Linked DNA regions of Tardiphaga sp. vice304. The protein of the gene in region 1 interacts with the protein of each later gene in a pairwise test. Links are inferred from orthologs where the notes say so. Each region holds a gene or a part of one and is shown in the gene's direction. Other genes may lie near its edges.

The links.
Region 2: the proteins of FNL56_RS02190 (region 1) and FNL56_RS23060 interact in binary tests that used the Escherichia coli proteins (3 or more experiments, as listed by UniProt). The link is inferred for Tardiphaga sp. vice304 from one-to-one orthologs.

Annotation. Positions count from the first base shown.
Region 1 is NZ_CP041402.1:476,317-479,556, forward strand. The notes cover bases 85-3,008. They hold FNL56_RS02190 (glutamate-5-semialdehyde dehydrogenase), read left to right. Parts: upstream 85-862; coding sequence 863-2,155; downstream 2,156-3,008. Other genes in these bases: FNL56_RS02185 (alpha/beta hydrolase), read left to right, coding at 85-722; FNL56_RS02195 (nicotinate-nucleotide adenylyltransferase), read left to right, coding at 2,174-2,824. Also shown: more of FNL56_RS02185, read left to right, coding at 1-84; rsfS (ribosome silencing factor), read left to right, coding at 3,201-3,240. UniProt on the Escherichia coli protein: Catalyzes the NADPH-dependent reduction of L-glutamate 5-phosphate into L-glutamate 5-semialdehyde and phosphate. The product spontaneously undergoes cyclization to form 1-pyrroline-5-carboxylate.
Region 2 is NZ_CP041402.1:4,824,184-4,827,495, reverse strand. The notes cover bases 123-3,118. They hold FNL56_RS23060 (sulfate/molybdate ABC transporter ATP-binding protein), read left to right. Parts: upstream 123-1,090; coding sequence 1,091-2,146; downstream 2,147-3,118. Other genes in these bases: FNL56_RS23050 (3-hydroxybutyrate dehydrogenase), read left to right, coding at 2,874-3,118; FNL56_RS23055 (CAP domain-containing protein), read left to right, coding at 2,227-2,739; cysW (sulfate ABC transporter permease subunit CysW), read left to right, coding at 238-1,101; cysT (sulfate ABC transporter permease subunit CysT), read left to right, coding at 123-226. Also shown: more of cysT, read left to right, coding at 1-122; more of FNL56_RS23050, read left to right, coding at 3,119-3,312. UniProt on the Escherichia coli protein: Part of the ABC transporter complex CysAWTP involved in sulfate/thiosulfate import. Responsible for energy coupling to the transport system.

The DNA of each region.
Region 1 (3,240 bases):
TCGCGCTGCGGATCCGCGAGGGCACGTCGCCCGGGCTGTTCTGGATGAGCGGCTTCAAGTCCGACATGCAGGGCGGCAAGGCGTTGGCGCTGGATGCGTTTGCGGCGGAGCAGGGGCGCGCCTGCGTCCGCTTCGACTATTCCGGCCACGGTGAATCCGGCGGCGCCTTTGTCGATGGCACCATCGGTCGCTGGCTCGAGGACAGTCTCGCGGTGTTCGACGCGGCATGCCAGGGCCCGCAGGTGGTGATCGGCTCGTCGATGGGCGGCTGGATGGCGCTGCTGCTGGCGCGCGCACTGGCCCGCCGCGGCATGATCGGCCGCGCCACGCTGAAAGGCCTGGTGCTGATCGCGCCGGCGCCGGACTTCACCGAAGCGCTGATGTGGAACGGCTTCTCGCCGCAAGTGCGCGAACAGATCATGCGCGACGGCTGCTGGATGCGGCCGTCGGAATATGGCGAGCCCTATCCGATCACTAGGCAACTGATCGAGGAAGGCCGCGACCATCTGCTGCTCGGCGGCAGCATCGAGCTCGGCTGCCCGGTTCGCATCCTGCAGGGTCGGCTCGATCCCGACGTGCCGTGGAAGCACGCCTTTCGCCTCACCGAGCGACTGCCAGTCGACGACGTCGTGCTGACGGTGATCCCGGACGGCGACCATCGGCTGTCGCGGCCGCAGGATCTGGCGCGGATCATTGCGGCGGTGGAAGACATCTCGAAGTAGGCCGCTGGGTCCGTCCTCGATCGAACTACCAATTCGGTTGAGCGGCCTTGTCGCCGACCGGCCGCGGCGCCGCTCCCTTTGACCTTGCGGGCCGAAGTCCCTATTTTATGGCGAGTTTCTCCTGACCGCCCGGGCCTGACATGACCGCCTCGCTGAAAGCCATCGACGGCACGGCCGATCTGCCGTTCCTGATGAACGACCTCGCGCTGGCCGCCCGCGCGGCGGCGCGGGCGCTGGCGATAGCGCCGACGGAACAGAAAAACCGCGCGCTGGCGGCGATGGAGCGCGCCGTCCGCGCCGGCGAAACGGCGATCCTGGCCGCCAATGCCGAGGATGTCGCCGAGGTCCGCGCCAATGGCGCAACCTCCGCCTTCATCGACCGGCTGACTCTGACACCGGCCCGCGTCAGCGCGATGGCCGACGGCATTCGCGTGATCCATGACATTGCCGATCCCGTGGGCGCCGTCACCGAGAGCTGGCAGCGGCCGAACGGCATGACCATCGAGCGGGTTCGCGTGTCGCTCGGCGTCGTCGCGGTGATTTTCGAGAGCCGGCCCAATGTCGCAGCGGACGCTGGCGTGTTGTGCCTGAAGTCCGGCAATGCCGTGATCCTGCGCGGCGGCTCCGACAGTTTCCGATCCTGCCGCGCGATCCACGAATGCCTGGTGCAGGGCCTGCGCGAGGCCGGATTGCCCGAGGCCGCGATCACTCTGGTGCCGACCCGCGACCGCGCCGCGGTGGGCCTGCTGCTGTCAGGCCTGAACGGCGGCGTCGATGTCATCGTGCCGCGCGGCGGCAAGAGCCTGGTGGCGCGCGTCGAGGCCGAGGCCCGGGTGCCCGTGTTCGCGCATCTCGAAGGCGTCAACCACGTCTATGTCGATCGTGCCGCCTCGCTGGAGATGGCCAAGTCGATCGTGCTGAACGCGAAAATGCGCCGGCCCGGCGTCTGCGGCGCCACCGAGACGCTGCTGGTCGACCGCGCGGTGGCGGCCACGCATCTCAAGCCGCTGGTGGAAATGCTGATCGAGGCCGGCTGCGAAGTCCGCGGCGATGCCGCCGTGCAGGCGGTGGACGGCCGTGTCAATCCGGCGACCGACGCGGACTGGGATACCGAATACGAGGACGCCATCATCTCGGCGCGGGTCGTCGATGGCCTCGACGAGGCGCTGGCGCATATCAGGGATCACGGCTCGCACCATACCGACGCGATCGTGACCGAAAATGCGGCAGCGGCGACGCGCTTCCTCAACGAGGTCGATTCCGCCATCGTGCTGCATAATGCCTCGACGCAGTTTGCCGATGGCGGCGAGTTCGGCTTCGGCGCCGAGATCGGAATCGCCACCGGCAAATTCCACGCCCGCGGCCCGGTCGGCGCCGAACAGCTCACCAGCTTCAAATACCGCATCCACGGCACCGGTCAGACCCGGCCGTGATGAACATGGCGCGCGCGCGTGGCGACTGAACTGGAGCCTGCAGTCCCCGGCCGGGCTTCTGCGGGCCACGCCATCCCGTTTCACAGCGCAGGCCAGCGGATTGGGCTGCTCGGCGGCTCGTTCAACCCGCCGCATGCCGCGCACCGGGCGATTTCGCTGTTTGCGATGAAGCGGCTGCAACTGGATCGCGTCTGGTGGCTGGTGTCGCCGGGCAACCCGCTGAAAGACCGCAGCAATCTGCATGACCTCGCCGAGCGCGCGGCCGCGGCGCGGGCCATGGCCAACCATCCGCGCATCGACGTCACCTGCCTGGAGACCGCGATCGGCACCCGCTATACCGTCGATACCATCACCTATCTGCGAAGGCGTTGCGCCAGCGCCTGTTTTGTCTGGATCATGGGCGCCGATAATCTCGCCCAGTTCCACAAATGGGAAAACTGGCAGCAGATCGCCGCGCAGGTGCCGTTTGCGGTGATCGACCGCCCGCCGCTGACCCTGCGCGGCCTGGCGTCCCCGGCGGCGCAGGCGTTGTCGCGGGACCGGATCCCGGAACGCGACGCCGGGATGCTGGCCGACCTCGACCCGCCGGCCTGGGTGTTCCTCACCGGGCTGAAGCTTGCGATGTCCTCGACCCGGCTGCGCAACGCCGATGGCAGCTGGAAGACGTAATTCCACAACACCGCGTCGATAAGTGCTATAGGAACGGCCTGGAATATTGAACCCACGACTCCCTCATCATAGTCTCTTCATCGGGCGCCGGATCAGGCGCCCCGACCCGTGAAAGGAATGGTCCCTGGCCACTTCTGTATCGACGAAAACCGGCGCCAAAAAGAAGGCCCCGGCCAAGGCAGCCTCCAAGGCCGCTTCCAAGCCTCCAGCGAAAGCTGCTGCTCCCAAATCTGCTGCGAAGAAAGCCGTCGTGCCGAAAAAGGCGCTTGTCGCCAAGAAGGCAGTAGCGCCGAAGAAGGCTTCGGTTGCTAAAGCTTCCGTCGCCAAGGTTGTCACGCCCAAGGTGACGAAGGCCAAGAAGGCCGCGCTGGCCGGCCTGCAGCCGCGCGACAGCGCCGATGTGGTGCTCGACCTCA
Region 2 (3,312 bases), 4.3 Mb from region 1 along the record:
GGCCTTCGCGCGCGCGGTCGGCGAATATGGTTCGGTGATTTTCATCGCCGGCAATCTGCCGAACATTTCCGAGATCGCGCCGCTGTTGATCGTGATCCGGCTGTCGGAATACCGCTATGCCGACGCCACCGCGATTGCGGTCGTCATGTTGCTGGCATCTTTCCTCATCATCTTCGCCATCAACCGGATTCAGCGCTGGGCGCAGACCCGCGTGCCGGCCCATTGAGCGCGATGGCAATGACGCAACGCTCCCTCGAGATTCAGGCGCGAGACGACGCGCGGACCGAGCCCGGCTGGATCCGCTGGATCATCATCGCGCTGGCGATCGCCTTCCTGGTGGTGTTCGTGGTGCTGCCGCTGGTGCTGGTATTCAGCCAGGCGTTTTCGCGCGGCATCGGGGCGTATTTTCAGGCGCTGTCCGATCCGGAAGCGTGGTCCGCGATCCGGCTGACGCTGATCGTCGCGGCGATCTCGGTCGGCATCAATCTGGTATTCGGCGTGATGGCCGCCTGGGCCATCGCCAAGTTCGATTTCCGCGGCAAGACCATGCTGATCTCGCTGATCGACCTGCCGTTTTCGGTGAGCCCGGTGATCTCCGGCCTGGTCTTCGTGCTGTTGTTCGGCGCGCAGGGCTTTTTCGGGCCGTGGGTGATGGCTAACAACATCCCGATCCTGTTCGCCGTGCCCGGCATCGCGCTGGCCACCACCTTCGTGACCTTTCCCTTTGTTGCGCGCGCGCTGATTCCGCTGATGCAGGAGCAGGGCACGCAGGAGGAGGAGGCCGCGATTTCGCTCGGCGCCTCCGGGCTGCAGACCTTCTTCCGCGTCACTTTGCCCAATATCAAATGGGGCGTGCTCTATGGCGTGCTGCTATGCAATGCGCGGGCGATGGGCGAGTTCGGCGCGGTGTCGGTAGTGTCCGGCCATATTCGCGGCGAGACCAACACCATGCCGCTGCTGGTGGAAATCCTCTATAATGAATATCAGTTCGTCGCCGCCTTTGCGATCGCATCCTTGCTGGCCATGCTTGCGCTGATCACGCTGGTGGCGAAAACCATTCTGGAACGGCATCTCGACGAGGGACAACCGCGTGGCGATTGAAGTCAAAAACATTGTCAAGAAATACGGCGCCTTCGCCGCGCTCGACAACGTCGATCTGAAGGTCGCCAATGGCGAGCTGCTGGCGCTGCTGGGGCCTTCCGGCTCCGGCAAGACCACGCTGCTGCGGATCATTGCCGGGCTCGACTGGCCGGATTCCGGGGAGGTCTCGTTCGACGGCGAGAATGCGCTGGCGCGCGGCGCCGGTGAGCGCCACGTCGGCTTCGTGTTCCAGCATTATGCGCTGTTCCGCCACATGACGGTATTCGAGAACGTCGCCTTCGGTCTGCGCGTGCAGCCGCGCGCGATCCGCAAGGACGAGGCGGCGATCCGCGCCCGCGTCAAGGAACTGCTCGACCTCGTCCAGCTGGACTGGCTGGCCAGTCGTTATCCCAGCCAGCTCTCCGGCGGCCAGCGCCAGCGCATTGCGCTGGCGCGTGCGCTGGCCATCGAGCCGCGCATCCTGCTGCTCGACGAACCGTTCGGTGCGCTCGATGCCAAGGTGCGCAAGGAACTGCGGCAGTGGCTGCGCACGCTGCACGAGGAGATCAACGTCACGTCGATCTTCGTCACCCACGACCAGGAAGAGGCGCTGGAAGTCGCCAACCGCGTGGTGGTGATGGACAAGGGCCGCATTGAGCAGATCGGCACTCCCGGCGAGGTCTACGACCATCCGGCCACCGCTTTCGTGCATTCCTTTATCGGCGAGTCGATCATGCTGCCGGTCGATGTCAGCGATGGGCAGGTCCGGCTCGGCGACAAGCTCCTGAACGTCGATGCGGGTGCTGTGTCGGGTCCGTCGAAACTGTTCGTGCGCCGTCACGACATGAATGTCGGGCCGGTCGGCGAAGCCGCCACCGATGGCGCGCTGGAAGGCACGGTGCGGCGCGTCCGCACCTTCGGCCCGATCCAGCGGGCCGACATTGCGCTGTCCGGCGCCGGTGACACGATGGTCGAGATCGACGCCCCGCGCGACCGCAACCTCGCCACCGGCGACCTCGTCAGCCTGCAACCCCGGCGCTACCGGATTTTTGCCGGCCGCGAGTAGGGCGGCCACGTTCGCCGCCATTCTTCACCTTTCAGCCACGGTTGGTGTGCAACAAACGCCCTCTGTACGGGGGATTGCCGATGATGCGCGTGGCTACAGCCATTCTGGGATTTTTGCTGCTGGGCGGCTGCGCCGCCGACATGGTGGCTCCGGCGCCGGACCAGCCCACGATGTATCTCAGCATGGCCAATGGCGGCGCCAAGCTCGACCCTGTCGCGGCCGCCTCGATGATTTCGCTGTACCGGAAGAACAACGGGCTCGGCCCGGTCACGGTCGATCCGGCGTTGATGGCGCTGGCCGAAGACCAGTCGACCAGCATGGCCAAGAAGAACAAGATGGACCACGACGTGAAAGCGCCACTGGCCAAGCGCCTGAACGCCGGCGGCTATCCGGCGACGCTGGCCGTCGAGAACATCTCCGCCGGCTATCACACCATGGCGGAGGCCTTCTCCGGCTGGCGCGATTCGCCGCCGCACCGCGCCAACATGCTGAAATCCGGTGTCAACAAGATCGGCATTGCTGCGACATATGCGCCGGGCACCAAATACAAGGTGTTCTGGACCATGATCCTGGCCTCGACCGATAGCAAATAAACGCCTGCTGCTTTGCAGCGGCGGCGTTGACGGGGTGATCCGGGGACGCCACGCTGCGGTTCTCTTCATTGCCTCAGGGAATGCCGGGTGCGCGGCCATTTCCTGCAGGCGTCCCACGTCGCAGGAGCATCCCCATGGCTAATCTCACAGGCAAGGTCGCGGTCGTGACCGGCTCGACCAGCGGCATCGGTCTGGCCTATGCGCGCGCCTTTGCCGGCGCCGGCGCCAATATCGTGCTGAACGGCATGGGCACTCCGGAGGAGATCGAGAAGGAACGCGCCTGGATCGAGAAAGACTTCGGCGTCAAGGCGATCCATTCGCCGGCCGACATGACGAAGCCCGCGGAAATCGCCGCGATGGTCGCGCTCGGCGAGAGCAAATTCAGCTCGGTGGATATCCTGGTCAACAATGCCGGCATCCAGTTCGTTTCGCCGATCGAGGATTTCCCGATCGAGAAATGGGACGCGATCATCGCGATCAACCTGACTTCGGCGTTCCACGGCATGCGTGCCGCTATCCCCGGCATGAAGAAGCGCGGCTGGGGACGCATCATCAACACGGCTTCCGCGCATT